DNA from 3 places in the Streptomyces sp. NPDC059832 genome. Region 3 is predicted to be linked to each of the others. Evidence: riboswitches for the same ligand, from Rfam matches in the RefSeq annotation. Region 3 holds a riboswitch; each other region holds the start of a gene.

Region 1 (3,250 bases), on a different contig from region 3:
CGCCAACTGGACCCACCAGGTCGCCCTGTACTCCGTCGTCTACTTCCTGCCCGGCATCATCGGCGGCTGGGGCGATCTCTCGCCGTTCACCATCGGCCTGCTGACCGGACTGCCCTGGCTCACCGCGGCCGTCGGTGCCGTACTGGTGCCGCCGCGCGCGACGACACCCCGGCGCTCCCGCAACTTCGTGGTGGTCGGACTGCTGATGATGTTCACCGGCCTCATCGTCGCCGCCGTCGCCGGTCCCGTGATCGCCCTGCTCGGCTTCTGCTTCACCGGCCTGGCGTTCTTCGTCGTCCAGCCCCTGCTGTTCAACTTCCCCGCCACCCGGCTCTCGGGCAAGACCCTCGCCGGCGGCCTGGCCCTGCTCAACACCATCGGCATCACCGGCGGCTTCGTCGGCCCGTACATCATGGGCTACGCCGAGGACGCCACCGGCAACCATCTGTCCGGCCTGTGGGTGTCCATCGTCCTGCTGGCCCTCGGCGCAGTGGCGGCCACGCGGCTGCGCTTCTCCCCCAAGTCCTGAAGCGCGCTCCGGGGCGCGGGCCGGCCCGGGACCTCCCCATCGGCCGGGGCGGTCCCGCGGGCGCCCGCGCCCCGGAGCAGGTCCGGTTCCAACCTGACCACCTTGCCCCCGGAGACATCGGCCGCGCCCCACGGCCCGAGCCGGACGGACCGGGACCTGCCACGGCGACTCCCGGACGACGCGCGCCCTGGACCGACATCGTTGCCGATGTACGTGTGCTCGGCGCCGGTCCCGCATCCCGCGCCGTTCACGCTGTCTGCGATCCCTCTCGGGCGCACGTGCGCCCGTCAGTTGAAAGTCGTGTCGGAGAAATTCTGCTGCTGCCCCTGGATGACCGGGCCGGTCCGGGCGCCCTCGCTGACGCTGTTGTGAACTGTCACGGTCGGCACACCCGCCGCTGCGGGGGCGAGTTCATCCAGCAGGAGTCGCAGTTCCTGTGCTGCCGCCGGGTCCGCCCGCAGCGCTCGACGCAGTCTGAGCCGCCACTCGTCCTCGATGTCCTCCGCGACATCCGGCGCCTCACCGTCACGGGCCGAGATGAGTTCCGCCCGGGACGCTTCGAGTTCTTCGTCCACACCACCGGTTTCCTCGCCCCGAGCGAGGAAACGTGCCACTCGCGCCCGCGTCTGTGTCCAGGCGTCCGAGACCATGAGCCCCATCAAGGTCGTCGCCCCCGTCTCCGCCAGCGCCGCCAACTCCGCTTCCACGATGCCCCCGTTGTGTCGCCGTCGCGCTGCGCGCGTGTGAAGTTGCTCCTCCCACGGTAGAGAGCGGACGAGCGCTTCGGAAGCACGCCCAGGGGCGCGGCGCGGCCGAGAACCAGCCATCGGGTCGAGGATCACCGAGGCGGCGGTGTCACGCCGCTCGGGGAAGGTGCGACGCCGGAGGGTCGTGTGGCGGCCGGTGGTCCGTCGCGCGCCCCTTCAGCCTGCCCGGCCGGACCGATCCCGTGGCTCATGTCACGTTCCGGAATGTGAACTGCGGTGCCCCGGGAGCGATCCGCCCTCTAGTCTGGCCGGTGCAGCTGGTTCGCCCTGCCCGCCAGGCAGGCGCGTCGTAAGAGGGAACCCGGTGGGAATCCGGGACTGCCCCGCAGCGGTGAGCGGGAACGACCGCCGTCATACGCACTGGATCCGGACGGATCCGGGAAGCGACGGCCAGTAGGTGTCTGCCCTCGGCAGATGTGCCCGCGAGTCCGAAGACCTGCCCGTTGCCCGCACGCGACCCCTCGTGTGCGGATATCCCGGTGACCTCGTGGGCGGGTCGGCGTACATACCGGACGGAAGACCGCACCCATGGCGTGCGCATCCGTCCGGTTCGTCATCCCTTCGCGTCCGTGTCCCGTCCCGGGATCTCAAGGAGTCATCTCGCGAAGGAGATTTCCGTGACAGCACAGCCCGCAGCCGCGGCAGCACACGCCACCGTGTACGGCTACCCCCGCCAGGGTCCGGACCGGGAACTGAAGAAGGCCATCGAGGGTTACTGGAAGGGCCGGGTCACCGCCGACGCCCTCCGGGAAACGGCGGCCGGCCTGCGCCGGTCCAACTGGCGGCAACTGGCGGACGCCGGTGTCCACGAGGTGCCCACCGGCGACTTCTCCTACTACGACCACGTCCTGGACACCAGCGTCATGATCGGCGCAGTCCCCCGCCGGCACCGTGAGGCCGTCGAATCCGACGCGCTCGACGGCTACTTCGCGATGGCCCGCGGCACCCAGGACGTGGCGCCGCTGGAGATGACCAAGTGGTTCGACACCAACTACCACTACCTCGTCCCCGAACTCGGCCCGGACACCGTCTTCACCACCGACTCCACCAAGCAGGTCGCCGAGCTGAAGGAAGCCCTCGCGCTCGGACACACCGCCCGGCCGGTGCTCGTCGGCCCCGTCACGTACCTGCTGCTCGCCAAGCCCGCCCCCGGGGTGGCGGCCGACTTCGAACCGCTCACCCTGCTGGACCGTCTGCTGCCGGTCTACGCGGAGGTACTCGGCGATCTGCGCGCCACCGGCGCGGAGTGGGTCCAGCTCGACGAGCCCGCACTGGTCCAGGACCGGACGCCGGCCGAGTTGAACGCCGCTGCCCGCACGTACCGTGAACTCGGCGGCCTGACCGACCGGCCCAAGCTGCTCGTGGCCTCGTACTTCGGCCGGCTCGGCGAGGCGCTCCCCGTACTGGCGAAGGCCCCGGTGGACGGACTGGCACTGGACTTCACCGACGCCGCCGCCGCCAACCTCGCGGACCTCGCCACCGCCGGCGGGCTGCCCGGCAAACGGCTCGTCGCGGGCGTGGTCGACGGCCGCAACATCTGGATCAACGACTACGAGAAGTCGCTGGCCACCCTCGCCACACTTCTCGGCCTCGCCGACCGGGTCGACGTGGCCGCCTCCTGCTCCCTGCTGCACGTCCCCCTCGACACAGCACCCGAACGGGACATCGACCCCCAGGTCCTTCGCTGGCTCGCCTTCGCCCGGCAGAAGACCACCGAGATCGTCACTCTGGCCAAGGGGCTGGCCAGGGGCACCGGCGCCATCGCCACGGAGATCGCCGCCAACCGGGCCGACCTCGCCTCACGCGCGCACTCCCCCCTCACCCGCGACCCCGCCGTACGCGCCAGGACCGCGGCCGTCACCGACCTCGACGGCCGTCGCTCCCAGCCGTACACCGAGCGCGCCGCCGCCCAACGGGCCCACCTCGGACTGCCGTTGCTGCCCACGACCACCAT
Region 2 (3,250 bases), on a different contig from region 3:
TCGGCTTCTGGGCGGCTGTCTTCTCGTCGGCTCGCAACTGGGCCATGATCGCCAGCGACTGGGCGAAGACGGAAGGGGCATAGGTGTAGGCCCCCTTGGCGGCACAGCTGCGGTCCGGAGCCTTGCTCGGCCCGGTGCACACCGCCTTGTCGAGAGCGGCGACGAGGTCCTTGCCGCCGAAGGAGCGCGGGTCCCGGCCGACGGCCTCGGCCAGCAGAGCGACCTTGCCGATGGAGCCGCCGAGTGCGTACTTCGTACCTGTCCCGGTCCAGTCCTGGAGGGTCCTGCCGTCGCCGTCCTTGCCGCCGTCGTCGAGGAAGTCGACGATGCCGCGGAGCTTGTCGTTGTCCAGTCCGGTGGCCGCGAGTGCGTAGGCGCCGTCGATGGTGAGGCCGAAGTCGGCGCGGGAGGCACCTGGGCCGGCCGCGTAGTACCGGCCCTGCTTGAGGTTGGCCGCGCTGGTGAGGTAGCCCACGCCCTTCTTCAGGTCGGGGCCTTCGCTGGCCGGGAGGGTCGGGCCGCCGGGCGGTCCGGTCGTCGGCGGGTCCGTCGGGTCCGGCTTCTTCGCCGTGAGCCGGGTGAGGTCGGTGTCCGCCCCGGCCAGGACCGCCGGGCCGGTCGGGTAGAGGGCCGCGACGGTGGCGCCCTCGTCGAAGCCGAACCCGCCGCCGTCCAGCTGTTCGCGCGAGAGCCAGGAGACGGCCGCATCGGCCTGCGCGGTGTCGCCGAGAGCGCGGAGAGACTGCGCGGCGTACCCGGTGGCGTAGACGCTGCCGGACGTGGCCCCGGTGTAGCCGGGGAAGGAGCCGTCCTCGCGCTGCGCCTTCTTGAGATAGGTCCGGGCCTTCGTCACCGCCGTGTCCTGGCCGTGCGCCTCATGCAGCGCGAGGGCCACAAGGCCGGTGGTGGCGGGATCGCCGTCGCAGTTCTCGCCGGGGCGGATCAGGATGCTGGTGACCCCGCCGTCGTCGCACTGCAACTGGGTCAGCCGCTCGACGGTCTCGGCCGGAGGTTCGGTGCCGTCCCGGAGCAGGGCGAGCACGGCAAGTGCCTGTCCGTCCGCGTAGGTTGCGTTCCTGAAATCGCCCTTGCCGGTACAACCGGGGGTGGGACTGCCCGAGTCGGGGCCCGCGGCACAGATGTTGTCCACGAGGTCGGCGATCAGGTCGTGGCCGCCGAAGCGGTGCGGGTCGGCGCCCGTGACCTCGGCGAGAAGGGCCAGGCGTGCCGCGGCCGCCGCGTCGGGGGCCTGGTCCTTGCCCGACGGATAGGTGTAGTCGTCGGTGTGGGAGGCGAGGAAGGCGGTGATCTTGTCGAGAGTCGCGCTGTCGCCGTCCGCCGCGGCCAGCGCGTAGGCCGCCTCGGTGGTCAGGAGGTAGGCGGGGGTGTCGGCGCCGTCGTCAACGACGCGTTCGCCGTCCTTGAGCGTGCCGGCGACCCAGGTCGCCGCCGCCGCCACGTCGATCTCCCCGGCCGGGACCGTGGGCGTGCCCCCGGGGTCAGGAGTCCCGGTGCCGCCACCGGCGCGCACCTCGTCGGGGGTGAACGTCGGCTTGCCGGTGGTGCCGCCGATGTCGGTGCCGCCGAACACCCAGGCGTCGACGTCGCCGTCCTTCGGCTTGCGGTCCATGGCTCCGTACTGGCTGTACGTCCACGTGTGCTGGCCCGGCGAAGCGATCCAGTACGACCAGTAGGCCGTGGCCGGCGGGGTGAGTACGCAGGACTCCTGGTCCGTGGTCGGGTACTGCGTACCGGAGCCGAGGCCGATGCGGCAGATGAACGCCGGGCCGTCGTGCTGAGTGCCCTCGGTGGTGAATCCCGCCTCGTGGAGGAGTTCGTATCCGGTCGTCGGCGTCGTGTCGCAGCCGCGCTCGACCTTGCCTGCGAAGGGGCCGAAGTCGACAGCGACGATCGCGCCCTTGGTGGCTGTGCAGTCGCCGAGCGGGTCGGCCGCGGCCGGGGTGATGGTGATGAGTGTCACGCACATGGCAAGCAACAGGAATGCCACTGGTTTCAGGGACAGGCATGCCCTGCTCCCCGCCTGTCGGTCTCTTCGTTGTGCGGTCCCCACCGCAGCCCCCTCGCCTCTGTCTCCGTGGGGACATGAACGTGGCTGAGGCGGCCTCGGCCACGCGTGGTTCACCGCATGGCAGGGCTGGTCGACCACGCCGTAGTCCACGACGGCGCTTCTCGCTGAAGATCAGGCTCCAGGCATTCCGGCTCGCCCGGTGCTACCGGGCCTACGGTTGCGGGTCAGCGCCGGATTCTGACCGGCTTCCCCTGGAACTCAGTGCGTATGAGCCGGATTGGAGCACGCAGAGTGATACCTCGTCAAGACACCGGCCAGGGACGTGGAAGGGCCGCCTGAGGGGCATCTGGCGGGACGGCAGCGCGTCCGGTAGCGTCCTGCGCTGCCACGTGGGGGAACCCGGTGAGAGTCCGGGGCTGACGCGCAGCGGTGTGGGACGGCTGGGGCCGTTCCGAGCCCGAATGCCCAGGCGGCGACGCACCACAGGAAGCCGGTCCACGCGTTCGGGCGGCGGCCCTGCCTGCTGTTGTCTCCCGCCCGGGAAGGCCGTGGGCCCAGGGCGGCGCGCCCCTCATCCCAGGAGCAGGCCATGTCCCGTCCTTTGATCCCACGTCGTCTTGCGTTCACGGCGACCGCCTCCGTCGGGGCGCTCTGTCTGAGCGTCCTGCCGGCCGCTGCCACTGCCACACCGGTCCAGATCGCCACGTCGAGGACGAACGGTGTCACGTACCTCAAGTCCCTTCAGTCGTCGGATGGTTCCTACGCCGGGGCCGGACTGTCGAACGAGTGGGCGTTCAGCGCGCTCGCCTCCGCCGGCACCGCGGCCGTCGACGTCACACCTGGCGGCGACACCACGAAGAACGCGAGATCCGTGTACCGAACCCTGCTGTCGACGGCCAGCTGGCCGTCCGCGACGCCGGTGGTCACCGACTACGAACGCGCCACCCTCAACTCCTACGCGGCGGGCATCGACCCGGCCCGCGTCTCCGCCTCACGCAATCTCATCGGCGACATCTACAGCTACTGGCAGAAGGCCGAGCCCGGATACTTCGGCCCCTCGGCGAACTTCAACGGGACCGTGTTCGCCGCGCTCGCCCTCGGCGGCGCCCGGACGCAGGCGGGAACGCAGCGGATACCCAAGTCCCTGCGCGACTCCCTGATCACCCGCATCCGCGCCAACCAGCACAACGACGGCGGCTGGAACTACGGCAAGGCCGAAGG
Region 3 (3,250 bases):
GCTCGGTGCCGGGCTCGCCGCCGTCGGTACGGAGATGGCCGACATCCACGGGGTGGTCATCACCCACCACCATCCCGACCACCACGGGCTCTCCGGGCAGGTGCGCGAGGCCTCCGGGGCCTGGATCGCCATGCATGCGGCGGACACCGCGATCGTGCGCCGTACCCGGGAGTCCGAACCCGGCAGGTGGCTGACGTATCTCACGGCCAAGCTCACCACGGTCGGTGCGCCCGAGGAGCATCTCGCGCCGTTGCGGGCCGCCGCGGCCGGCGGGGGGCGGACGCGTACATTGCCGGGGTCGCGGGCCGCGCTGCCGGACCGGGAGATCGTGCCCGGTGAGCTGCTCGATCTGGCGGGGCGCAGGCTGCGGGCGATCTGGACGCCGGGGCACACGCCGGGGCATGTGTGCCTGCACCTGGAGGAGGAGCATCCGGGGAATCTGCCGGGCCGGGGACGGCTCTTCTCGGGGGACCACCTGCTGCCGGGGATCAGTCCGCACATCGGGCTGTACGAGGACCCGGACGACGCGACGGTCACCGACCCCCTCGGCGACTACCTCGACTCGCTGGAGCGCATCGGCCGGCTCGGGGCCGCCGAGGTGCTGCCCGCGCATCAGTACGCCTTCACCGACGCGGCGGGACGCGTACGGGAGCTCCTCGGCCACCACGAGGAGCGGCTGACCGGGCTGCTGGGACTGCTGGCGGAGCCGCTGACGCCGTGGGAGCTGGCCGAGCGGATGGAGTGGAACCGGCCCTGGGCGCAGATCCCGCACGGCTCCCGGAACATCGCCGTCTCGGAGGCGGAGGCGCATCTGCGGCGGCTGGTGAAGCTCGGGCGCGCGGAGGCGGTGCCGGGGAGCGAGCCGGTGACGTACATCGCAGTGTGAGGCGGGGCGGGCGGGCCGCCCCGCACGGTTCAGCTCACCGGCCGGAGCTCACTGGCCCACCCGTCCGTCGATGCACTCGCGCAACAGGTCGGCCTGCCCGCAGTGCCGGGCGTACTCCTCGATCCTGTGCACCAGCAGCTCCCGGACGGAGATCTTGTCCTTGCCCAGCCGCTCACCCAGGTCCGGGTGCCCGGCCAGCGCGGCGTCGGTCGCGGCCTGCTCGCGCCCCAGATCGGCGTAGGCGGCGTCGACCACGGCCTGATCGGCGACGGCTCCGTCGAAGTCCGCGTCACGCTTGCCGTACAGCTTGGGCAGCGGTTCGCCGTCGGTGATCCAGTTGCGCCAGTCCCGTTCCACCTCGGCGAGGTGGCGCAGGAGGCCGAGCAGCGACAGCGTCGACGGCGGGACCGACCGGCGGGCCAGCTGCTCCGCGTCCAGGCCGTCGCACTTCATCCGCAGGGTCAGCCGGTAGTCGGTCAGATACTCGGCGAGCGTCGCGAGCTCGCCCTCCGGGCTCGTGCCCTCCTTGCTGCGGGGGTCGTCGTCCGGGTCCGCCCACATGTCGGGGTAGACGGTCGCCTGGGTCCAGCGTGCGGGTTGATCGCTCATGCGGGACATGGTCGTCCGTTCGGGGCCGAACTCGCCAGTGAGTTTCCCCCGTTGCCCGCCAGTGGGTTCTCCGCGTCGCCGGCGGGCCGAAGCCGCCCCGGGCCCGGCCGGGGCCGCCCGGTAGAGTGTGCGGGTCGTCATCATGCCCGTTCAGGGGGAAGCCGGTGCGAATCCGGCACTGACCACGCAGCCGTGAGCCGTCGTCGCAGACGGTGAGTCGGAATGCCCTGTCCGCGGTCGTGACCGGCTCGGACCACCGGACCCACCGGTGGTCGGCACCGTCGAGGTATACGGAGCCGGAGCCTGGTGCCTGAGCGTGCCTGTGCCCGGTTCACCCCGCAGGAGAGGCCCCGCCCGCCATGACCGTACGCCGCAGCGCAGCAACGCTCGCCGCCACCGCCGCCGTGCTCTGCGCGGCCGCAGCGCCGGTCGCGGTCGCAGCGCCGTCCCCCTCGCCCTCGCCGTCCGCCGCGTTGCCCGCCGGGCTGTACGGCACGAAGGACCCCACCTACGACGGGGTGTGGCGGCAGTCGCTGGCCTTCCTCGCCCAGCGGCTCGAAGGCGTCACACCGGCCGCGAAGTCGGTGGACTGGCTGATCTCCCAGCAGTGCGCCGACGGCTCCTACGCCGCGTTCCGGCCCGATGTCTCCAAGCCGTGCGACGCGAAGACGGTGCGGGACACCAATGCCACCGCGGCCGCCACCCAGGCGCTGGTCGAGGTCGGCGGGCACCGGGAGACCGTCAACAACTCGGTGCGCTGGCTGAAGTCCGTGCAGAACGAGGACGGCGGCTGGGGCTACACCGCGGGCGCGCCCAGCGATGCCAACTCCACCTCCCTGGTGATCGGCGCCCTCGCCCGGCAGGGACAGCGGCTCGCGGACATCACGACCCCCGGCGGCAAGACCCCGTACGACCCGCTGCTCGCGCTCGCGATCCCGTGCGGCGGCAAGGACGGCGGCGCCTTCGCCTACCAGCCCGACAAGAAGGGGAAGCTCGTCGCGAACGCGGACGCCACCGCGGCCGCCGTGCTCGGCACGATGGGCAAGGCGATGGCCGTCGGGAACAACGCCGCGGGCAAGGCGCCCGGCTGCCACCCCGGTTCCGGCCTCACGCCCGAGCAGGCCGCCCAGAACGGCGCCCACTACCTCACCGGCGCCCTCGCCGGGAACGGCCACCTGAACCAGGCGCCGATGCCGGGTGCCACCGACTCCACCCCGCAGCCCGACTTCGGCAACACCGCGGACGCGGTCGTCGCGCTGTCCGCGGCCGGGCACCAGGACAAGGCGGCCGGGGCGATCGGCTGGCTGAAGAAGAACTCCGCGGACTGGGCCGCCCAGAACGGCCCCGCCGCCTACGCCCAGCTCATCCTGGCCGCCCACTCGACCGGCGACAACGCCCGGGACTTCGGCGGCGTCGACCTGGTCGCCCGGCTGAACGCGGCCGGCCCCGCGCCCGCCGCCGTCGTGACGCCCGACCCGTCCGCCGACACCGGCTACGAGGCCACCGAGAAGGACCAGGTCCACAGCGGCGACGACGTGATCGGGGGCGTGTGGTGGTACATCGGCATCGCCCTCGTCCTCGCCGCAATCGCGTTCTTCCTGATCAGCGGTCGCCGGAAGAACCGGCAGCTGTGAGGCGCACGGGAAGGGCCACCGCGCTGCTGGTGGTCCTGGGCGCCGTCCTGGCCGTGCTCGGCGCGGGACCGGCCCAGGCGGCCGGCTACCGGTACTGGTCGTTCTGGGAGGGCTCCGGCTC

What was found. A riboswitch is a leader RNA that binds a small molecule or an ion and turns the genes downstream of it on or off. The one in region 3 is predicted to bind cobalamin.
Region 1: it holds a riboswitch for cobalamin, as region 3 does, so the genes downstream of both, metE (5-methyltetrahydropteroyltriglutamate--homocysteine S-methyltransferase) here and ACFV8T_RS31990 (prenyltransferase/squalene oxidase repeat-containing protein) in region 3, are expected to answer to the same signal.
Region 2: it holds a riboswitch for cobalamin, as region 3 does, so the genes downstream of both, ACFV8T_RS28750 (prenyltransferase/squalene oxidase repeat-containing protein) here and ACFV8T_RS31990 (prenyltransferase/squalene oxidase repeat-containing protein) in region 3, are expected to answer to the same signal.

The regions. Positions count from the first base shown of each region.
Region 1 covers NZ_JBHWIY010000022.1:1,021-4,270, forward strand. The annotation lists gene ACFV8T_RS30425 (MFS transporter) at 1-529, shown strand, start outside; gene ACFV8T_RS30430 (hypothetical protein) at 817-1,236, opposite strand; cobalamin riboswitch at 1,538-1,755, shown strand; gene metE (5-methyltetrahydropteroyltriglutamate--homocysteine S-methyltransferase) at 1,914-3,250, shown strand, end outside.
Region 2 covers NZ_JBHWIY010000019.1:81,109-84,358, reverse strand. The annotation lists gene ACFV8T_RS28750 (prenyltransferase/squalene oxidase repeat-containing protein) at 1-1,987, opposite strand, end outside; cobalamin riboswitch at 2,189-2,329, opposite strand; cobalamin riboswitch at 2,422-2,496, shown strand; gene ACFV8T_RS28745 (hypothetical protein) at 2,619-3,250, shown strand, end outside.
Region 3 covers NZ_JBHWIY010000024.1:47,233-50,482, forward strand. The annotation lists gene ACFV8T_RS31980 (MBL fold metallo-hydrolase) at 1-886, shown strand, start outside; gene ACFV8T_RS31985 (DinB family protein) at 935-1,504, opposite strand; cobalamin riboswitch at 1,610-1,745, shown strand; gene ACFV8T_RS31990 (prenyltransferase/squalene oxidase repeat-containing protein) at 1,855-3,129, shown strand; gene ACFV8T_RS31995 (SCO2322 family protein) at 3,126-3,250, shown strand, end outside.